3 regions of the Exiguobacterium sp. s127 genome follow, and region 3 is predicted to be linked to each of the others. Evidence: riboswitches for the same ligand, from Rfam matches in the RefSeq annotation. Region 3 holds a riboswitch; each other region holds the start of a gene.

The links. A riboswitch is a leader RNA that binds a small molecule or an ion and turns the genes downstream of it on or off. The one in region 3 is predicted to bind S-adenosylmethionine.
Region 1: it holds a riboswitch for S-adenosylmethionine, as region 3 does, so the genes downstream of both, msrA (peptide-methionine (S)-S-oxide reductase MsrA) here and metK (methionine adenosyltransferase) in region 3, are expected to answer to the same signal.
Region 2: it holds a riboswitch for S-adenosylmethionine, as region 3 does, so the genes downstream of both, mtnK (S-methyl-5-thioribose kinase) here and metK (methionine adenosyltransferase) in region 3, are expected to answer to the same signal.

Annotation. Positions count from the first base shown of each region.
Region 1 covers NZ_JACSMO010000006.1:35,421-43,120, reverse strand. Annotated here, with positions in the region: gene KNP98_RS09520 (gamma carbonic anhydrase family protein) at 1-164, opposite strand, end outside; gene KNP98_RS09515 (NAD(P)H-dependent flavin oxidoreductase) at 248-1,186, shown strand; gene KNP98_RS09510 (DMT family transporter) at 1,537-1,965, shown strand; gene KNP98_RS09505 (Crp/Fnr family transcriptional regulator) at 1,977-2,654, shown strand; gene KNP98_RS09500 (DMT family transporter) at 2,667-3,146, shown strand; gene msrA (peptide-methionine (S)-S-oxide reductase MsrA) at 3,544-4,074, opposite strand; SAM riboswitch class I at 4,182-4,288, opposite strand; gene KNP98_RS09490 (M20 metallopeptidase family protein) at 4,359-5,531, opposite strand; gene KNP98_RS09485 (putative quinol monooxygenase) at 5,620-5,913, shown strand; gene KNP98_RS09480 (SH3 domain-containing C40 family peptidase) at 5,969-7,700, opposite strand, start outside.
Region 2 covers NZ_JACSMO010000006.1:12,277-19,976, forward strand. Annotated here, with positions in the region: gene KNP98_RS09355 (sugar ABC transporter substrate-binding protein) at 1-603, opposite strand, end outside; gene mtnA (S-methyl-5-thioribose-1-phosphate isomerase) at 623-1,669, opposite strand; gene mtnK (S-methyl-5-thioribose kinase) at 1,666-2,835, opposite strand; SAM riboswitch class I at 2,912-3,014, opposite strand; SAM riboswitch class I at 3,219-3,320, shown strand; gene KNP98_RS09370 (2,3-diketo-5-methylthiopentyl-1-phosphate enolase) at 3,401-4,591, shown strand; gene KNP98_RS09375 (2-hydroxy-3-keto-5-methylthiopentenyl-1-phosphate phosphatase) at 4,588-5,247, shown strand; gene KNP98_RS09380 (methylthioribulose 1-phosphate dehydratase) at 5,244-5,864, shown strand; gene KNP98_RS09385 (1,2-dihydroxy-3-keto-5-methylthiopentene dioxygenase) at 5,880-6,419, shown strand; gene KNP98_RS09390 (arsinothricin resistance N-acetyltransferase ArsN1 family A) at 6,608-7,108, shown strand; gene KNP98_RS09395 (MBL fold metallo-hydrolase) at 7,182-7,700, shown strand, end outside.
Region 3 covers NZ_JACSMO010000001.1:351,070-358,769, forward strand. Annotated here, with positions in the region: gene KNP98_RS01710 (alpha/beta hydrolase family protein) at 1-22, shown strand, start outside; gene KNP98_RS01715 (EAL and HDOD domain-containing protein) at 187-1,443, shown strand; gene pckA (phosphoenolpyruvate carboxykinase (ATP)) at 1,511-3,079, opposite strand; SAM riboswitch class I at 3,312-3,438, shown strand; gene metK (methionine adenosyltransferase) at 3,567-4,775, shown strand; gene KNP98_RS01730 (GNAT family N-acetyltransferase) at 4,917-5,405, shown strand; gene KNP98_RS01735 (alpha/beta fold hydrolase) at 5,483-6,187, shown strand; gene mnmM (tRNA 5-(aminomethyl)-2-thiouridylate-methyltransferase MnmM) at 6,226-6,861, opposite strand; gene KNP98_RS01745 (MDR family MFS transporter) at 6,988-7,700, shown strand, end outside.

The sequences.
Region 1 (7,700 bases), on a different contig from region 3:
CAACGCTTCCCGATTGTAATCGGTCCTTCGTCCCCGCGTAATACGGCGTTGAACCAAACCGTTGACTCTTCACCGATCGTTACGTCACCGATTAAGAATGCTCCCGGCGCCACGAAGACGGTCTCCGCAAGTCTAGGTGTCGTATCACGATATGGAATATTCATAAAAATCCCTCTTTTCCGATTAATGAATTTCAATTCAGTCTTACTTAGTATATCATTCTTAAACAGCAGATTGGAGGAAGACGATGTCCCGATTATGTGAGTTACTGCAAATCCGCGTTCCAATCATCCAAGGCGGAATGGGAAATGTCAGTCATGCTGCCTTAACGGCAGCCGTCTCGAATGCCGGTGGTTTAGGAACACTCGGTTGTGGCACACGTTCGCCGGAAGAAATGCGCCGTTTGATTGAGCAGACCCGTCAATTAACAACGCATCCGATTGCCTTGAACATTGCGATTGGTGTCTCGCCGCATACGGAAGCCCTGATTGAATTAGCGATAGCAGAACAGATTCCGGTCGTGTCCTTATCAGCCGGAAACCCAGCACCCTATACTGAACGTTTACGGACGGCCGGAATTACGACGATTGCGGTCATCGCGTCAGTCAAACATGCATTAAAGGCAGAAACGGCCGGGGTCGATTTGCTTGTTGCAGAAGGTGTGGAAGCGGCAGGTATCAATTCACCGCTCGAGCTGACGACGCTGACACTGGTTCCGCAAATCGTGGATCAGGTCACGCTTCCCGTCATCGCGGCTGGTGGAATTGGAGACGGTCGTGGACTTGCAGCCGCTTGGATGCTTGGTGCGTCCGGGGTGCAGCTTGGAACGCGTCTGATTGCGACGCAAGAAGCAGCCGTTCATGCGAACTACAAGAACCATCTCGTAGGAGCAACGGATCTTGAGACACGAATCATCGGTCGTTCCGTCGGCCGTGTCCGGCGTGTGTTAAATGGACCGTACGTTGCTGCACTACAAGGTGTTTCATCGCTTGATGAGTTTAACGCGAAGACGACAGAAGCGTATCACGTGACGGGTGCGGTCGATGGTGACGAGGTCAACGGGTATGTCAACGCCGGTCTCGTGTCTGGTCTCGTTACAGATATTCCGACCGTATCTGAATTATTCGAGCGGATGCAACAGGAAGCGTATACGCAAATTGAACGGGTGCGGGCGGATTATATGTAATCGAGAAGTGAGGCGGATTGTTCCTGAGAAGACGAACAATCCGTCTTCGGACTGTAGACAACGTGCGATCGGGAGATCAAGCGTCGTTATTCGTTGCTTTCCCCGTAGGAGTCAACGAAACGTGACGCTTTTTAGGTGATATCGCTTTGAAGACGAGGCGAGACGGGGAAGCGCGAACGGATTGCATCCCGATATCGCATGGTTACGCCTCTTAATCGATTATCTACACGCTGAAGACGGGCAATCCGTCTTTTTTTATACAATTTTTTAAAATGGGACATTTGTCCTTTTCAGATAAGGAGAAAATAGTGTCTACTCATAACAGAAGAAACAAAAGGAGGTGCCTTAAAGTGCAGGGAGTTATATTCGCATTAATGAGTGGACTATTCATTGCGTTGCAGGGGATTTTTAATGCCCGTTTAGGAGATGCCATTGGTCCGTGGTTTTCGGTGACGATCGTTCATTTCGTCGGATTGATGGGGTGCTTAGCGATTTATAGTGTGGTTCGTGACCGGAAAATCGGCGGTTTTCGACAGCTTCCGCTCCTCTATGCCAGTGGCGGATTGCTTGGCGTACTCGTCGTCGTGACCGAACTGACGTCGATCCAGTTACTTGGCATGACGTGGGCGATGTGTTTGTTGCTCGTCGCACAAATTTTATGTGCATTCGTGATTGATTTGAACGGCTGGTTTGGTGTCATCAAAAAAAGGAGTAACCGGGGACAGTGGATCGGGATCAGTTTGATGCTTGCCGGAGTTGCGATTTTTTCACTGTCCTAAAGGGAGGGCCTATGCAGACGATTGAGACCTATTTAAAACAGTACGACTTAGCGGATATTTTTACGGAGACCAGTAAAGGCTATTTACGCATCGAAACGTTTTCGGAAGGGGACCTGTTATGTGTGACGGGTGAACCGATTGACCGGATGTATTTCATCGTCGAAGGAAAAATTAAAATCTCTGCAGCATCGGCTGAAGGGAAACAACGGATTTTACGCTTTAAAAAGGCGATGACGGTGATTGGTGATGCGGAATATATCAATCAACGGGAAGTCTTGAATACCATCGAGGTGATTACGGACGTCGTGGCACTCAGCATTCCGTATGCGATCTTACGTGAGCACAATACGACGAACACCTTTTTACAATTTTTACTGCGGGTCATTACGACCAAGTGGTACGCGGACTCGAAATCAGCATCATTTCATGTCCTCTATTCGGTCGAAGAACGATTTGCCGGATATCTGTTATCGATTACCTCGGACGTTTCCGACAGTCTGTTTTATCAAGAGATGCGAACGTCGAATCTCCATGACGTCGCCGATTGGCTCGGGACGAGTTACCGTCATTTAAACCGTATCATCTCAACACTTTGTGAAGAAGAAATCTTGGCGAGACGACGCGGGAAAATCATTATTTTAGATGTAGAGCGGATTAAAGAAAAAGCGAACGGAAATAGTTACGAATAAGGAGGGGCTAGCGTGGGACTAGGTATGTTTTGTGCGATTACGGCAGGAATGATGATTAGTTTACAGACGGTATTGAATGCACGGATGAGTCATGCGTTCGGGGCATGGGCGACGACGACCCTCGTCTTTTTTGTCGGGTTCATCGGTTCACTGTTTGCGCTACTCGTATTTCGGGGTGGCACATTCTCGAACATTCAAACGGTCGAACCGCTTTATTTATTCGGTGGTCTGGTCGGTGTCGGTGTCGTATTTTGTGTGATGCGCGGGATTCAGTTGCTCGGTCCATCGATTGCGATTTCGGTCGTCTTGATTTCGCAACTGAGTTTTGCATTATGTGTCGACTTGTTCGGTTGGTTCGGTTTACCGGAACTTGAGCTTTCGCTCGGACAAGTCGCTGGATTGCTTGTGATGCTAGCCGGTATTTTTGTGTTGAAACGATATCAAGTCGTAGAAATCGAATCTTCGGATGAGTTGTCGGAAAAGGTATCGTAATTCTTACGGTTAACTCTGGCAGTATAAAGTCGATTTTTTAGCGCGAAGACGAATCAGTAGTTGTGGAATGAAAGATTCGTTCTTTTCGTTGCTTTCCTCGGGCGAGGCGCAAGCCGTTGCTCCTTGATCCTCACGGACAACGAGCAGGGTCTTGCCAGCCTCTTGGCAGCGCGTGTTCACGCGCTTTTTCCCGTAGGAGTCAACGAAAAACGAAGCTTTCAGGGTGTACCGCAGAGAAAATCATAGAGTAGTGTTAGAGCACAGTCTGTCTCGAATCGCTTTGAAGACGAGATGAGACAGGGAAACGCGAACGGATTGCCTCTTGTTATAGCATAGTCACTCTTCATAAGAGTTTGTCTACATGCTGAAAGCCCGCACGAAGCGGGCTTTTTTTAGTTTAGACAGATACTTCTTCTTTCCAAGCCACATCGATGAATTCATCGCGACCGGATGCTTTCCGGTCTTTTTTGTAGTGCTCCGGATTCTTTTTGTGGAAGTTTTGATGATAGTCTTCTGCTGGATAGAAGGCTTGTGCCGCTTCGATTCGTGTGACGATCGGTTGCTTAAAGCGATTGCTCGCAGCAAGCGCGTCACGTGAAGCAATCGCAGCAAGGCGCTGTTCTTCCGTATGATAAAAGATGGCAGGTGCGTATTGTGTCCCACGGTCCTGGAACTGTCCGCCGGCGTCAGTCGGATCCGTTTGCGGCCAGTAAAGTTCGAGTAACCGCTCGTATGAGAATAACGCCGGATCAAATGTAATCTCGACGACCTCCGAATGACCGGTCGTGCCTGTTTTTATTTGTTCGTATGTCGGATTTTCGATTTGTCCTCCTGTATAACCGGAAACAATTCCGTGAATACCGGGCAGTTCTTCGAATGGTGTCACCATGCACCAGAAACAGCCTCCTGCGAATGTTGCTTTTTCCATCTATATCTCGTCCTTTCCGCTGGCGGTAGTCGCCCTGTAATCATTCGTGCTCTGACAGCGAGAAAACGAAAACGACTCCTTTGCTTGGTTGCAAAAGGAGTCGTCGCTTTTTATCAACCAAAGCTTGCGCTTTGCTGGTCGTAGCACCTTGCCACTGAAGGCAGGTTGCTGGGACGTCATCGATCCAGATCTCTCAGTCCACTCTTGATAAGTGTTATATGAAGTTGATTAAATTCGTTATCATTGATGTGATAATAGCATCTCTAAAACGACAAAGTCAATCATTAAGATTGTAAGGCATGCAGGACGGTCGCACCTAGAGATTTCGCGCCGACGAGTAGTGCCCGTTCATCGATTTCATATTTCGGATGGTGTTGCGGATAAATCGTACTCCCGTCCGTTTTGGCGGACCCCGTAAAGAAGTAGCTTCCTGGGGTACGCTCTAAATAATAGGCGAAATCGTCTGCTGCCATCATCGGTTTGAGTTCTTTGACATGGGCTTCACCTAAAAATGCCGTCGCCTCTTTAACGAGATTTGTTTCTACCGGATGATTCCAAAGGGATGGATAACCCGTCGTAAAGTCGATGGAGTAGCTCGCACCGATTCCGGCACACGTCGTCCGAGCAACTAAATCGACCTGCTGGCGTAACTGGTGACGCAGCGCTTCGTCGAATGTCCGGATTTCACCGACAATCCGTGCCTCACCAGTAACGATGTTCGGAGCCGTTCCGGCATGGAATGAACCGATTGCGATGATGGCCGGTGAAAACGGATCAACTCGCCGACTGACAAGGTGTTGGAGATTACAGACGAGTTGTGCCCCGGCGACGAGTGCATCTTGTGTTTTATGAGGGGCTTGCGCATGACCACCCTGTCCGTGGACGACGATTTCGAATTCATCGATGGCGCACAGCGTATGTCCTGCGTGATAGCCAATTGTTCCGACAGGTAAGTCATTTTCGAGATGCGTACCGAAAATTGCATCGACCCCGTCAAGACAGCCGTCTTCAATCATTTGAATGGCACCACCCGGGAAGACTTCTTCCCCGTGTTGATGAATGAATACGATTGTTCCGTGAAGGTCTTCTTGCAGTGCTGTAAAGGCCGAGGCAAGACCGAGTGCAATCGCCGTATGTCCGTCATGTCCACACGCATGCATGACACCCGGATGAATCGAACGGAAGGCGAGATCCGTTTCCTCCTGCAGTGGCAGGGCATCGAAATCGGCCCGAATGGCGATGGTCTTTCCAGGATGTTTTCCTTTGAGGGTCGCGACGATCCCGCTACCACCGACGTTCCTGCGGTAAGGGAGACCAAGCTCCTCATAAAACGAGGCGATGGCGTTTGGTGTCCGCACTTCTTGAAAAGAGAGTTCCGGGTGACGGTGCAGATCACGACGTCTTTCAATGATTTGTTGTTCGAGTTGATCGAGTTGAGTGAAGAGTTGCTGTTGCATCATAATCATCCTTTCAGGTTTTTGAGGTATGACTTTCTATAAAACGGGTAGAGATAGGAGTAATGAATGATGAGGAGGAAAACAAGTCATGGGAGAAATTATTGTCAACGCGGTCATCACAGTCAAAGCAGGTTTAGCCGATCAAGTCTTTCCGATTTTAAGTACGGTCTACAAAGCTTCACAAAACGAGCCGGGGTGCTTGCGTTATAGCTTACATCAATCGATTGAAGATGAACATCAGTTCATGCTGTATGAAGTCTATCAAGATGAAGAAGCGTTAGAAGCGCATATTGCGTCAGACCACTATAAAGCGTATCGCGAGCAAATCGAATTGTACTTAATCGATCGCCAAGTTACGAAATATGCGGAAATGACATTTTAATGTTAGCTAAAAGAAGCGGACCTCCCGGGTTAGGGAAGGTCCGTTTTTTTAATCATTACATTGATTTGAAACCGAGGAAGTGCTCACGCCAGTGCGGCTCGTAAATTGAACTGATTTGCAGTTGTGATCCTCCGGCATGAATGAAGTGTTTACTATCTAACATGATCCCGATATGCGAGGGGCCATCCGTATACGTGTTTTCGAAGAAGACGATATCCGAGCGTTTTCCGGAACTGATACTTGTGCGTTGATTTGTAAAGAACGCTCCGTACCAGTAACCGCGGACATTCGTCCGTCCGCCGTATTTTCCGGCTTGGTTCGTCGCATAATGAATCAAGCCGGAACAATCGAATCCACCATTCGCCACGTTTTGTGATCCCCATGTGTACGGAGTACCGATATGGGCAACAGCAGCTTGAATCAACTTTTCGCCACGTGAATTATTTTTCTTGTCAACTTTTGTTTCGCTCGTCACTGTAAGGGCCGTCACCGGGATGTAGACGGGCGTCCAGCCGGATTGAATGACATAGAAATTACCGACGCGGTAACGCGGATACACACGCTTGCCTTTTTCGACCAACCCGGCACTTTTTGGACTGGCAGGTGTGTCATAAAATGAAGTCGTTGCTTTGACCGTATAGACTTTTGAACGATTGATGGCTTGCTCGTTATACCGCATATCCGGTTTGCTCGTTCCGATATAAGGATTGAGGACGTAACCCGTTTGACCATTCGGTAGACGGACTTGCCAAAAGTCATCATCAATCGATTTTAATCCGATCAATTTCGTTCCTTTGCTTAAGTGACTCGCCGGACGACTGTAGGCGACGTCAGCAGAAAAGAGTGGTGTCTGGTTGAAATGGACGTAAAAGACGGTCCCGACTTTGGCTTTAGATGTCGGTTTATTTAAACCGAGCCGACTTGAGTCAACGAATCCGAAGCGTGATCCGATTTTAACGCGTGTGTAGTAACCGCTTTTTCCATAGGTCGTGATTAATGCTCCTTTTTTCAGTGTCCCAATGTTTCCGCTAAGACTGGCTTTTGGATGGACGACCAACTTGTCTTCGGTCACGTAACGTGTTCCTGTCGTCGCATACAGATCTGCTTTCGTTGCTGCGAGCGAACTCGTCAAGACGTATGCATATTCACCGCGGAAGATGATTCGGCTATAGGCGCCGCTCGTCCCGTAAATCGTCAAGAGCGTGTTCTTTTGATGATGCTTAAGAACCGTACTTGAACTGCTTGGGGATTGCTGGATCGGTGTTGTTTTTTGGATGTACAGGCGATTTGTTTTGGCATAGACTTTTGATTTCGCGAGTGAGCTCGTCAAGACGTACGCATATTCACCGCGGAAGATGATTCGGCTATAGGCGCCGCTCGTCCCGTAAATCGTCAAAAGTGTATTTTGTTTATGATGCTTCAAGACGGTGCTCGAACTGTTTGGCTCCACCTGAATCGGTGTCGTTTTTTGGACGTACAGGCGATCCGTTTTGGCATAGACTTTTGATTTCGCGAGTGAGCTCGTCAAAACGTACGCGTATTCGCCACGGAAAATGATCCGGCTGTAGGCACCACTCGTCCCGTAAATCGTCAAAAGTGTATTTTGTTTATGATGCTTCAAGACGGTGCTCGAACTGTTTGGCTCTACCTGAATCGGTGTCGTTTTTTGGATGTACAGGCGGTCTGTTTTGGCATAGACTTTTGATTTCGCGAGCGAGCTCGTCAAGACGTACGCATACTCGCCACGGAAAATGATTCGGCTGTAGGCACCGCTCGTGCCATAAATC
Region 2 (7,700 bases), on a different contig from region 3:
CGTTTCAAGCGTCTTGATTTTGCCGTCCGCTTCATACGTCTTATAGATTTCCTGACGGCGGTCAAGCGGTGCAAACCCCGGACCGAACCACAATTTGATGACCCGGACCGGCTTGTCGTCTTTCACTTTCGTCACTTCATCGAGTGAAAGTTCTGCCAGTTTGTGATCATCCTGGAACGTCTCCGTGATGCCTGTTAACGTCTGGTCCTTTTTCTTCGTCACCGTATCAAACGTCACGACCTGAATCCCTTTGTCGATCGCCGGTTTAATCATGTCGTAGGCATAATCTTCTTTTCCGTGCGAGATGATCAGTCCGTCATAATCCTGCTGAACGGCTTGCGCCACCAGTTCCTTGAACTTGACGTCATTGCCTTCGGAAATGAACGTGTTGACCTTAAACCCAAGCGCCTCCCCTTCCGAACGGGCACCGTCTAAAAATTGTTTCGTATGATCATCGGACGCCAGATTGCGGATGACGGCAATCTTGATGTCGCCTTGGACACTTTCCGGCACACCGCTGATTTTTTTCGCCGGTGTCGCTTCACTATTGGCGCAAGCAGCCAGCAAGACCGCCGGTGCGAGTAAGAATGCTAATTTTTTCATCTCGATCTCTCCTGTCTGTTTAGATGACCTTTTGTCCAATCGCCTGTTCGATCGTTTCCACGCTCGGCCGTTCAATGACGCCGAGTTCCGTGATGATCGCCGTGATGAGCTCGTGCGGTGTCACGTCAAACGCCGGATTAAAGACCTTTGTTCCGGCTGGTGCCGTTACTTTCCCCGCCAGTTGCGTCACTTCACTAGCATCGCGTTCTTCAATTTCAATCTCGTCACCTGATAAACTCGTCACATCAAACGTCGACAGCGGCGCGGCGACATAAAACGGAATCCCGAAGGCACGTGCGAGTAACGCCAGCTGGAACGTCCCGATTTTATTGGCCGTATCCCCGTTACGGGTGATCCGGTCCGCGCCGACGATGATGGCGGTGATCTGCTTTTCCTTGATCGTATGTGCGACCATATTGTCCGTGATCAAGGTGACGTCAATCCCTGCCCGTTGCAGCTCCCATGTCGTCAAGCGCGCCCCCTGCAACAAAGGCCGGGTTTCCGACGCATAGACGGATAACGGGATGCCTTGTTCCTTCGCAAGATAAAACGGGGCAAGTGCCGTCCCGTACGCCGCTGTCGCAATCGATCCGGCGTTACAAATCGTCAACACCCGGTCTCCCGCTTGAAACAGCTCCAACGCATGCACACCGATTTGCCGTGACGTCTTGGCATCGGCTTCATAAAGGGCAATTACTTTTTGTTCCAGACGTTTCGGCAGTTCCTCGAGCGTTGTGCTCGAAAGGATAAGCTGATTGAGCGCATCGAGTACGTTCCGCAAATTGACGGCGGTCGGCCGGGTCGCCAGTAACTCCGCCGATACCGTCAACAGTTTTTGTTTGACCTCGTCAAGCGATCCCGTCGTCCGGAACGCTTCCTGCACGAGGACGAATCCACCGAACAGACTGATTGCCGGCGCCCCCCGGACACGAAGTTGTTTAATCGCCTCAACCGCTTGCGCCAAATCATGAATGACTTCGTACCGTTCTTCTTGCGGGAGACGGGTCTGATCAAGGATCTTTAAGCACGCCCGCTCATAGATGACACTACGGATAAACTCGCTCATCGGCTCAATTCCTCCGTCACGTCAAAATTCCGGAGATCGGTAAACGTCTTACATTCGCCGCGCCGTTTAATCAATGCCGTCCCGAGGCGTAACGCATGACGTTTCCGTTCAAGGCGCGTCGCAGCATCCGGAATTTGTTCCAAATCAGCGACCGGTGCCAAACCAATCGTCCGCCGGATCAGTTCACAACCGGCGAAACCGAGCGCGTCTTGGAGAATTGTACTGAGGACATCATCGACAAGCCCGGGTACCGTCCGGAACGGTTCGACGGCTTCCCGTTCCCAAAGTGCCGTGAACGTCGAAGCAAACGTCAGCCAGAACGTATCGATATCCTTCACCCGCGTCTCCCGCAACTCAGCATAGTTCGGATACGCCGCAAAGCAGAGGTGGGCAATGAACTGACCGACATCAAACCCGAACGGTCCGTAAAAAGCGAACTCCGGATCGATGATTTTCGTTTCGCCCGCCGAAGCAAAAATGCTTCCTGTATGTAAATCCCCGTGTAATAAGGCTTCCCCTTTCGTGATGAACAACGTTTCGAGCTTCGCCACTTCCCGCTTCAGTTTTTCGTCCTGCCAGAGCTGCTGTACGTCTGTTTCCAAGCCGCTCTCGATATTGTTTGTTTCCGCGTCGTAAAACGGATCCGTAAAGATTAACTTTTCCGTGATGTCGCATAAATCCGGGTTGTAATAGTCACGTGCGACCTGCTTTTTTCCGACTGGACCGAGCGCAAAATCTGACGTGAAAAATAACGTCCGCGCCAAGTAAGAACCGACATGCTCAGCAAGGAGCGGGTAGGTTTCGCCTGCGAGCAATCCCGTCCGAACGATTTGCAGGTGCGACAAGTCCTCCATCACTGTATACGCTTCTTCATGACTCGCATGAAAGACCCGTGGAACGAATGGCGTCGCGTATTTTGCGAATTCCTTCAGTGCCAACTGTTCGATCCAGGCCCGCTCGAGTGACAAGGGCCAGCTTTCCCCGACGACTTTTGCATAAGGTAATGCCTGCTTCAAGATCAAACGTTCTTTCCCTGCCTGAATCCGGAAGACTAAGTTCAAGTTCCCGTCGCCGATTTCTTCTGCCGTCGCTTCTTCCTGTCCGATCAGTCCGAGTTCCCGGACACGTTTAATGGCGTCTTGTTCTGTAAATGCTTGATATGCCATCTTGCTTCCCCCTTCATTTCTACACAAAAAAACGCCGCTTTTCGTCATAGAAAAGAGGCGCGGGGTATCATCCGTCCTCTTATCTCTCAGACGAATGTCTGTTGGATGTAGCACCGTGCCGGATGGTCGGTTGCTGCGGCGTCTTCGGGCCAATTCCCTCTGCCAACTCACGATAAGAGTCATATGTGGTTGTTGTGTTCGATGTTGATTCGAATATTACGCCCGTCTTAAATCATCTGTCAATTCCAATTTTTAGTGAAAAACCATTTAAAAGACCGCCATCTATAGAAGCGGATTTCAAAAAAAATAAATTTTCAAAAAATTATTTGACATCACGTCCATCTCATGTAAAAATTGCAATTAGATTTCACAATTTCATCCAATTCTTATCAAGAGCAGACGGAGGGACGAGCCCTATGATGTCGCAGCAACCGACCAGTTGGCACGGTGCTAATTCTTGCAGCTAACACGCTGACAGATAAGAGTCCACGCGCAATTTTTCATGGTCTCTTGTCATTGACGAGGGACCATTTTTGTATTTTTTAACAAGGGAGAGACGACAATCATGGCGTACATTACCGCAACTTACCAACTCGGCGTGACCGATCAGTTACCAAAACGGGCAGAGCAAATCGCCCTCGGTCTGACGGTCGGCTCATGGACCGATTTGAATCACTTGGAACAACAACAGCTTGAATCCTTTAAAGGACAAGTCGTCCATACGGAAGAACACGACGGAAAAGGGTATGTCACGATCCGTTATCCGGAACACAACGTCTCACGAGACTTTTCGGCGATTTTGACGACCGTCTTCGGCAAGCTGTCACTCGACGGTCAAATCAAACTGACGGATCTTCAGCTTCCCGCTTCGTTCACACCGGATTTCCCCGGTGCTAAATTCGGCATCGAGGGCGTCCGCCAATTGATCCAAGTCCATGATCGCCCCCTGTTGATGAGCATCTTCAAAGGCGTCATCGGACGGGATCTCGTTTTTTTACGGGAACAACTGGAAGCCCAGCTCGCCGGCGGGATTGATCTCGTCAAGGATGACGAAATCTTATACGACAATCCGCTGACACCGGCACTCGACCGGGCGCGGATTGGACGGGAAGTCCTCGATGCACACTATGAACGGACCGGTAAACGGGCCCTTTATGCGATTACATTGAGTGGTCCGGTCTTCCGCTTGAAAGAGCAGGCGAAACGACTGGTCGAAGCCGGAGCGACAGCCCTCCTGCTCAACACGTTTACATACGGGCTTGATGTCTTGCGGGAACTGGCAGCCGATCCGGAAATCCCGGTCCCGATCTTTAATCATCCGGCGTTGAGCGGTGCCTTGATCGCCAGTCCCGAGTACGGGATTGCCGCCCCGGTCCTGCTCGGAACGTTGCCGCGGATTGCCGGTGCCGACTTGACACTGTTCCCGTCGCCGTACGGGAATGTCGCCCTCGCCAAAGACTTGGCCCGCGGGATTGCCGTCGAAGCGACCCGAATCGGTGAGACCAAAACAATTCTCCCGGTCCCGTCCGCCGGAATCCACCCGGGTCTCGTCGCCCAGCTTGTTCGTGATTTCGGCGTCGATTCCGTCATCAATGCCGGAGGCGGTGTCCACGGTCATCCGCAAGGTGCTGCGGCCGGAGTCATCGCTTTCCGCCAGGCACTGGGCGCAGCACTGGCCGGCGAATCACTGACAAGTGCCGCCCACCGGCACGAGGAATTACGTGTCGCTCTCGATGCTTGGGGGATCACGAAATGACGATCCGGATTTTATGTGACTTTGACGGAACAGTAACGGAGCACGATAATATCATCGCCTTGATGCAGGAGTTCGCTCCGCCGGAAAAATTTGAACCGTTAAAACAAGGTGTGCTCGACCGGTCGCTCTCGATTCAATCCGGCGTCGGACAGATGTTTCAGCTGCTTCCGTCCAGTCAAAAACAGGACTACATTGATTTCTTGATGACACAGGCAGTCATTCGTCCCGGCTTCGACACCTTACTCGCTTTTGCCAAATCAAACGAGATTGATTTTTCCATCGTCAGCGGCGGGATCGACTTTTTTGTCCAGCCGATTCTTGCGGATGTACTGACGGACGAAGCGATTTATTGCAACGGCAGTGACTTCAGCCAGGAGACGGTTCGAATCGAATGGCCGCATGCCTGCGACGCGGCCTGTACAAATCAATGCGGCTGTTGCAAAACCTCGATCGCCCGGAAGCTGAAGCAGAACGGTGACACGATCATCGCGATCGGCGACTCCGTAACAGATTTTGAACTGGCTAAGCAGGCGGATCACGTTTATGCACGGGATTATCTGATCACGCTATGTGAACAGCACGGCATCCCGTATACGCCGTTTGAAAACTTTCATGACATATTGAATCATCTGCAGACAAAGGTGGTGTACACATGACCTTCTTAAAACGATATGAAGAATTACGTGCCGTCAAACAGGAACTTGCAGCACGCGACTGGTTCCCCGGCACAAGCGGCAATCTCGCCATCCGGACAGCCGATCAACCGACTGAATTTCTCGTGACGGCAAGCGGGAAGGACAAACGGCAGGATACACCGGACGACTTCGTCCATGTCGACGCGTCCGGTCAACTGATCGGCGAACAGACGGGTCGTCCCTCTGCCGAAACGTTGCTCCACGTCGAGGTCTTCAACCGAACGACTGCCGGGTGTTCCCTTCACGTCCATACGATTGACAATAATGTCATTTCGGAACTGTACGGCGACCAAGGCGAGATTCGGTTTGCCGGTCAGGAAATCATCAAGGCACTCGGCCGTTGGGAAGAAGATGCGGAAGTCCGTGTGCCGATTATCCCGAACCATGCCGACATTCCGACGCTTGCCGCTGCCTTTGCAGCACATGTACATGCCGAGAGCGGCGCCGTCCTGATTCGCAATCACGGCATCACCGTCTGGGCACCGACTGCCTTTGAAGCGAAAAAACAGTTGGAAGCATTCGAGTTTTTGTTCAGTTACACCTTAAAACTACAAACGTGCCGACAGGCGATTCATTAAAAGGAGGAATTTACAATGGCAACAGTACTTTTCCAACAGACAAACGAACGGTATACGGATCAAAATGAGGTCTCTTCATTCCTTGCTTCACGCGGCGTCTTATATGAACAATGGGACGTCTCGAAGTTACCGGGCGACCTCGTCGAGAACTTTACATTAACGGATGACGACAAACAGACGATCTTAACGACATTCGCGGACGAGATTAAAGATGTTTCGGAACGTCGCGGTTACCAGACGGCTGACATCATCGCACTGTCGGATACGACACCGAATCTCGATGAATTACTCGTCAACTTCCAAAAAGAACACCATCATACCGATGACGAGGTCCGCTTCATCGTCAGCGGCCATGGCGTGTTTGCGATTAAAGACGAGGAGGTCGGCTATTACAACATCGAGCTCAATCCCGGTGATTTGATTTCCGTTCCCGTCAATACGCGCCACTACTTCACGCTCCAGGAAGACCGGAAAGTGGTGGCGATCCGAATCTTCGTCACGACGGACGGCTGGGTGCCGATTTACGAGCGGGACGCCCTGTCTTCAGCAAACTAATTCAGTCCGGTCCGGCCCAAGTCTTCTAGCAATAGAGGACCTGGGCTTTTTTTGTACGGAAACGTCGTCTGACAAACATGTTTGAGGAAAGCGCGTGTACGGAAGCATTTCCTATTCTAGAAACATGCCGTTTGTTTCGTCCATCTCCGATATAATGAAGAAAAGGACACAAAAAGGAGCTGACGTGTATGATGATTCGTCTCGTTCAAGAAACCGACTTACCGGACGTGCTCGCCATATATAATGAAGGAATCGAAGACCGGATCGCGACGCTCGAGACGGATACGAAAGATCTCGCCTTCATGCAGCAATGGTTCAGTGAACGCTCCGAGCGACATGCCGGTTACGTTGCCTATGAAGGGGCAAAGATTCTTGGCTTCATTTCGCTCGATGCCTACAATCCGCGTCCCGTCTATCAGTCCGTCGGCGAACTGTCCGTCTACATCACACGGACCCACCGCGGACAAGGAATCGGAAAACGACTACTCGACATCATCGAAGAACATGCAATCATTCACGGCATGCATAAGCTGATTCTCTTTACGTTCCCCTTCAACCGGATCGGACAAAAACTCTACATCAAAGCCGGATTCCGAATCGTCGGTACCTTTAAAGAACAAGGAATGTTAAACGGGTATTACGTCGATGTCCTGGCCATGGAAAAAATTCTCCCTAAACCGGACCAATGATGTTTTGGATTAAAGGTTCGGCAAGTCGGGAATATGAGACGAGGAAGATTCGTACAAGAAAGGAAGATTGCCTGTGAACATCCAGCAAATTCGAAATGCGACACTCGTCTTGACCTATGCCAACCAAGTTTTTTTAATTGATCCTTTTCTCGGTGAAAAGGGTTCGCTTCCTCCGTTCGACCATACACCGAACACCCACCGCAACCCCCTTGTCGACTTACCGGTCGATGTCTCGACCTTACTCGACCCGGATGCCGTCTTCGTGACACATCTTCACGCCGATCATTTCGATGAGGCCGCAAAACAATTGTTACCGAAGACGGTTCCGCTCTATGCTCAAAACGCGACGGACGCCTCTGTCATTAAAGAGGCCGGTTTCACCGACGTTCAGCCGTTCGACCAGGGTGTGACACTCCGTGATGTCAAAGTTTTCCGCACGAACGGTCAACACGGTGTCGGCGAAATCGGACAACGGATGGGACACGTATCCGGTCTCGTCTTTACACATCCCGATGAGCCGACGCTCTATATCGCCGGTGATACGATTTGGTGTGACGACGTCGATTCTGCGATTGATACCTATGCACCGGAT
Region 3 (7,700 bases):
CATCGATTGGATGTTGCGCTGATGGAACATAGGATGTAGTCACCTCGAACAGCCGGGGTGACTTTTTTTAGGAAATCAGTAACATTGATATGTTTTAAAAAAGCATTTTTTAAACAAAAAACAATATTTGGTATACTAGAAAATATGAAGTGAACAATAGGGTGGAAGACAAAAGGGGAGAACGGGATGGAAATCTTGCTGGCACGACAACCAATCGTGAATCGATCCGGTGCCATCGATGCATTTGAATTATTATATCGTTCAGTGGAAGCGCCTGCTATTTTTGATGGTGAATTAGCGACGATGGACGTGTTGACGAATACGCTCGTCCATTTAGGTGTCGATCGAGTGGCAGAAGGAAAACGTTTATTCATCAATTTCACCGGTGATTTATTACAAGGTGAGCTGATTGATCACTTAGATCCGGAACGATTTGTCATCGAGGTGCTTGAGACCGTCGTCATCGATTCACATATGCTGTCGGTTTTGAAAAAATGGAAAGAGGCTGGATTTCAATTGGCCTTGGATGATTTCGTGACGGATTTATTACGAAATCATGGTCCAGAGTTGTTTGATTTAATTGATTTAATAAAAATTGATATCGAAGCAATCAACCCACGTGAACAAAGTGCGATTTTACATATCGTTAAACGAAACTATCCGCATATCCGTTTGTTGGCAGAGCGTGTCGAAACGCATGAAGATCATCTTCGTAGTTTGAGCATGGGGTACGACTGGTTCCAAGGCTATTTTTATGCAAAACCGATGTTGATGAAAGGGAAGGCTGTTCCGCCACAATTGCCTGTATTGTTAAAGATGTTGAAGTGGCTCGAATCAGATGAGTATTATGACCAAGTCGTCGATGAAATCGAAGGAAATCCATACATTAGTGTGCAAGTCCTCCAGCTCATCAATTCTCCCGGGATTGGTCTTCGAAATACCGTCGAATCCGTTCGTCAAGCGATTTCACTACTCGGGTTTTCACAACTTAAAAGTTGGATTTCGTTAATCGTTTTACGAGAGATGCGACTTGCGAGTCCGTACAAGTGGTCAGACGAGTTGTTGCGTTCTTCACTGCATTGTGCCAAGTTATGCGAGTTATTTGCACTTGAAACAAAGACGTTACGTCCGGAAAGTGCCTACATGATTGGCTTACTCTCGCATATCGATGCATTACTGTCAGTCGATATTGATGAAATCATTGATCAATTACCAATCGAGTCGACGTTGAAAATCGTGTTACAAGGAAAAGATCATCCGTTTCGTGATTGTTTATTGCTCGCGATTAGTGCCGACCGTGGTGAATTTGAACAGTTTGAAAAACTAACCCATCGTTTTGGTATTTCAAAACAGCGTGCCTATGCACTATTAAAAGAGAGTCAAGATTGGTTGACTAAAAAAGAACTTCATCTGCAACCGGATGAAGAAGATTCAATCGTCTGATGGATGTTAAAAGGCACCAGCTCACTGAACATACAGTGTCTGGTGCCTTTTAACTATCTTAGTTTAATTAAACACGTGGCCCTGCTGATTTGATTTCAGTAGTTGCACTGTCGAACCGTGTGAAATTTTGTTTGAATTTAGTCGCCAAAGCCCGTGCTTGTTGTTCATACGCATCAGCATCCGACCAAACTTTGACAGGGTTGAGTAAGTCGCTTGGGACACCAGGGACTTCGAGCGGCATGTGTAGCCCGAAAATCGGATGCTCTTCCGTCGGGATATCAGCGAGTGTGCCGTTGACAGCTGCATTGACCATCGTCCGTGTATATGCAAGCTTCATCCGACTTCCCGTCCCATATGCGCCACCCGTCCAGCCTGTATTGACGAGGTAAACCGTGACACCGTGCCGGTCGATGAGCTCACCGAGCATCGTTGCATATTTTTCAGGAATGAGCGGTAAGAAGGGTGAACCGAAGCATGTCGAGAATGTCGCTTCCGGTTCTGTTACGCCACGCTCTGTCCCGGCTAACTTCGATGTATACCCGGATAAGAAGTGATACATCGCTTGCTCCTTCGTCAACTTACTGATTGGCGGCAGGACGCCGTAAGCATCAGCTGTTAAAAAGACAATCGTTTTCGGATGTCCGGCGCGTGATGGTACTGCAATATTATCAATCGCTGTAATCGGATAAGCGGCCCGTGTGTTTTCCGTTTTTGACGTATCATCATAGTCAGGAATTCGTGCATCATCGAGGACGACGTTTTCGAGAACAGTGCCAAAACGAATCGCATCAAAGATTTGTGGTTCTTTTTCGCGCGATAGGTTGACCGTTTTTGCGTAACAGCCACCTTCGATATTGAAGACGCCGTCGTTGGACCACCCGTGCTCATCGTCACCAATCAATTGACGACTGTCGTCAGCAGACAGTGTGGTCTTACCAGTACCGGATAATCCGAAGAATAAAGCGACGTCACCCTCATGACCGACGTTAGCCGAGCAATGCATCGATAAGACGTCTCGTTGAGGTAAAAGGTAGTTCATGACAGAGAAAATCGATTTTTTGATTTCGCCCGCATATTCTGTTCCACCGATTAAGACAATCCGATGTTCGAATGACATGGCGATGAACGTTTCGGAATTCGTTCCATCGACTTTCGGATCTGCTTTGAAGTGAGGCGCATAAATAACCGTGAAAGGCTCAAAAGCAGCTTCTGTCGGATATTCACGCAAAAATAGTTGTTTTGCAAACAAATTATGCCAAGCATATTGTGTCACGATCCGAACCGGAAGGGTAAAATGAGTGTCTGCACCAGCAGCAGCTTCTGTGTAGTAGAGCTGATCTGCTTCATTCATGTAGCGAAGAACTTTTTGTAAAAGTTGCTCGAAGTTGTCTGCTTCCATCGGTTGATTGACATGGCCCCAATCGATATGTGACTCGCATGACTGATCGCGAACAATGAACTTGTCTTTAGGTGAACGACCTGTAAATTTCCCCGTTTCTACAGACAGAGCGCCATTTTCAGCAAGAACCCCTTCTTCGTTACGAATTGCATGTTCGACTAGCTCAGCAACAGATAGTTGTTTGAACACATGCTCCTTCTTGAGTAGCTCTTCGATATTCAGGACCGTCATCGGCATCCTGACCCCACCTTTCCCCTACGTTGGTTTAGCTCTGGCATTTAGTATGACACATTTATTATATATGACATACTAAAGGATGAGCAATCCTTTTTTAGCGCTGATTTCTATTTATTTGGAAACGCTTTCAGCATTAACAGTTTAACATCTCTTCGGGAAAGTTTCGACTAGAAATTAAAACGTAGCTTGACAGAGTGGTCACAACTTTATATCATGTAATTCGTAACGGATACTCTTATTCTGAGCAGGTGGAGGGAACAAGGCCCGAAGAAACCCGGCAACCGTCCTACATTAAGAATTCTATTAATGAAGGAAAAGGTGCTCTCCTGAAGCGAAGTAAACACTTCGAACGATAAGAGGGTAAAGGAAGAACGCACAACCTTTCCCTGACCATTTTTTGGACATGGAGAGGTTTTTTTCATTTTACCGTCCCACTCAACTAGGGGAAATGAGTACACCGTCAAATTCTTTTTTGGGAGGGTCAAACATGACAAACCTTAATCGCCGACTATTTACGTCGGAGTCAGTTACTGAAGGTCACCCGGATAAAATCTGTGACCAAATCTCGGATTCTATCTTAGATGCAATCCTCGCAGCCGATCCGAATGCTCGTGTCGCTGCTGAAACATCTGTCACGACAGGACTTGTCCTCGTCGCAGGTGAAATCACGACATCGACTTATGTCGATATCCCGAAAGTCGTTCGCGAAACAATTCGTGAGATTGGCTATACACGCGCTAAATATGGTTTCGATGCAGACACTTGTGCTGTATTGACTTCAATCGATGAGCAATCAGCAGATATCGCTCTCGGTGTTGACCAAGCGCTTGAAGCACGCGAAGGTAACATGTCAGATGAAGAAATCGATGCAATCGGTGCAGGGGACCAAGGTCTCATGTTCGGTTATGCAACGAAAGAAACGCCTGAATTGATGCCACTTCCGATCTCACTTTCACACAAACTTGCTCGTCGTCTCGCAGAAGTCCGTAAAACTGGACAACTTGACTACCTCCGTCCGGATGGTAAGACGCAAGTAACTGTAGAATACAATGAGAACAACGAACCGGTTCGTGTCGATACAATCGTCATCTCAACACAACATGCAGAAGAAGTGACGCTTGAGCAAATCCAAGCAGACCTGAAAGAGCATGTCATCGCACCTGTGATTCCATCAGAATACATCGATGCGGAAACAAAGTTCTTCATTAACCCGACAGGTCGCTTCGTCATCGGTGGACCACAAGGTGATGCAGGATTAACTGGACGTAAAATCATCGTTGATACGTATGGTGGCTATGCACGTCATGGCGGCGGCGCATTCTCTGGTAAAGATCCAACAAAAGTTGACCGTTCTGCAGCATATGCAGCACGTTACGTCGCGAAAAACCTCGTAGCTTCTGGTCTTGCAGATAAAGCAGAAGTTCAACTTGCGTATGCGATTGGTGTCGCGCACCCAGTATCGATTGCAGTTGATACGTTTGGAACAGGTAAACTTCCAGAAGCACAACTCGTCGAACTCGTTGCCGAAAATTTCGATCTTCGCCCAGCAGGGATCATCAAGATGCTTGATCTTCGCCGTCCGATTTATCGTCAGACAGCAGCTTATGGTCATTTCGGTCGTACAGATATCGAATTACCATGGGAGCAAACAGATAAAGCAGCAATTCTTGAAGAACAAGCGAAACGATTCGCTTAATTTTCAGTTCAGAAGCAGACTCGCATGAGTTTGTTTCTGAACTTTTTTTGTTTGTCTCGAACTTTGCAGGGAAACGAATGATTTTTCTAGAAAAGGGTAAAAGAACATGTACCGGTAAACGGAAAAAAGGGGGAGTCCGATATGGAGATACGCGAAGCAATTCCTACTGATGCGGCACGCATTCATGATATTGCCATTACCTCTTGGATGGATACGTATGAAGAGATTTACTCGGAAAGCTCGAAAGCCCATTTCGTACAAGAGGCGTATCCGCAAGAAGAAGTCGTTCGAGCAATTCGGACGGCGGAGGAAGCGCGGGGAGAATATTTCAATGTCGCCATTATCGAGGAAGAAATCGTCGGTTTCATCCATGCAATCGATGTGGACGGCACGTGGGAAATCGTTCGCTTGTACGTACTACCGAAATATCAACAAAATGGGATTGGGCGAAAGTTGATTCGTGAACTTGAACACCAAGGTGCTTCCCCAATTGAAGTCTACGTTGAATCAAGAAATTATAAAGCGCGCCAGTTTCTAGTCTCTTTCGGTTTTAAAGAAGAAAGTGAAACGACTGAAGAAATTTTCGGTCAAGTGGAACCTGTGACACGCTTAAAGCGTATATATGAATGAAAATCCAACTTAAGATGGTTTTGACATCAAGATGTAAACGTTATAATACAGAGATACTTGTATGAAGAGGTGAGTTTGTGGAAGATCAAGCAACAGGAATTATCGTACTTGTCTATCCCCTTCAACTGCGAGCGACGCCGAGCGATGCGTTAATTCGAGTCCTTGAAAAGGATTATGAAGTGTTACGTGTAGATGCTCCGCGCCGGATATCGCTTGAGGAACATCAACAACTGCTGAAGGATGCTTTACGAGAAGCCGGAAAACGAAAGTTACCGATTCACATCATAGCCTGCAGCATGGGCGCACTCGTCGTCAACCGGCTACTGCAGGAATATGAATTGCCGATTGCGAGTTTGTCATATATTTCGCCACTATTTGATTGGCATAATTCAAAACAACTCGGTGGCGTCAAACAAGTATTTGCAAGTGCATTCGATCGTTTTCGACCGGATGCGCCACTCGGGATGTTGCCGTTTGGTCAAAATAGTGAAGATACGGCACGTCTCGGAGAGTTGACATATGCACAGTACCGGGAGATTGAAGAAGAAATCGTCTTACATGATGAAGAGCGGAAGAAACTACCACGAGTCAACCTCGCTTGTTTTTATGCACCGGACGATCAATTCGCGGACGTAAAATATACGTTAGAGATTTGCCGGAAAATGGGTGGCGATCAAATCTATCTTCAACGGCTCCATGGATTTCCGCATTTCAGCTTTGAACGTCTCAATACGCGGTTCGCTGAAAAATTATTGCTTTTTTTGAAGATGGTTGAGGAATGACAAAAAAGACGCTGTCGTGCTGACAGCGTCTTTTACTATTAATCGAGTGTTTGCTTTTTTAATTTTTTTTCGATGGCGATGATGAAAGGTGGATTGTTTTGTTGATTGAGAAAACGATACTGTAAGACGGCGTAGTCTTGCTGCGAAAGACTTTCGACATAATCGAGAACAGCATCCCGTTCACGTCTTCCTTCTACATGTCCATGATAGATGACGAGGACGATTAAACCGCCGGGTACGAGGACAGGTAACAAAGCACCTAGCGCTTCTAACGTATCTTCACCGGTCGTCGTGACGGACTTGTCACTTCCTGGTAAATAACCAAGATTGAAAACGCCCGCTCGAATCGGACGGGCTTCATTAACGAGGCGTGCGCCAACATGAATATGACTTTCGTGGTAGAGATCGACCCACTCTTTGACGTGAGCGGTTTCTAGACGACGTTTCGTTTCTTCAATCGCTTGTTCTTGTACATCGAAGGCGATGACACGACCGTCTGGTCCGACTTGTTCCGCAAGAAACAAGGTATCGTGACCATTTCCGGCAGTCATATCGACGACACAATCTCCTTCGTGGATGACAGATTCTAAGAGTTCTTTGGCGTAAGGTAAGACGCGGGCTAGTGACATGGGTTCAGACTCCTGTTCAAGTAAGATTATTCTTTGTTCGTTCATCACGTATTCTTTTGTTCCTGATTATACCATTATTCCGATGATTCATTCAAAATGAAGTTTCTTGACAGAACACAGAACAATTTCGTAAAGTGGCAAGGGTGAGAACTATATTGGAGGACACCTATTATGCCGAAATTACCTCGTGCGGTCTGGATCCTCGTGTTGGCGATGGCGATCAATACGACAGGAGCCTCTTTTTTATGGCCGTTTAATACATTATATATTCATGAATACTTAGGCGAATCCATGACCAAGGCAGGAATGGCCTTGTTCGTCAACTCTGCGCTCGCAATCGTCGGAAATTACATGGGTGGAAAAGCGTTTGATCGTTTAGGTGGGAAGCGGACGCTCATCATCAGTGTCATCGGACTCGTGATTGCTTCGATTGGTCTGCTGTTGTTCCATCAGACATTCATTGGTTATGTGACGATGCTTGGATTGATCGGTTTCGTCGGGGGGATGGTGTTCCCGACGATTTACGCATTAACCGGTCTGATTTGGCCAAAAGGCGGACGACGTGCCTTTAATGCAATCTATGTAGCACAAAACGTTGGAGTTGCGCTCGGTACGGCAGTCAGTGGTCAAATTGCTGCGATTGATATTCAATTTATCTTCATCGCGAACTTATTGCTCTATGTAGTGTTTGCGATTGTTCTGTTCATAGGTTTGAACTGGATTCAGGCGCCGCAGGTTAAACGACAAAAAGAGTTTACGACGGAAGAAGTCCGTGAGCCGTTATCGAAGGAGTCGGTTCGGACGATGCTCTACGTTTCAGTCGGGTATGCGTTGCTTTGGTTCGTTTACGTACAATGGCAAGGAACGTTTGCCGTCCACACGAA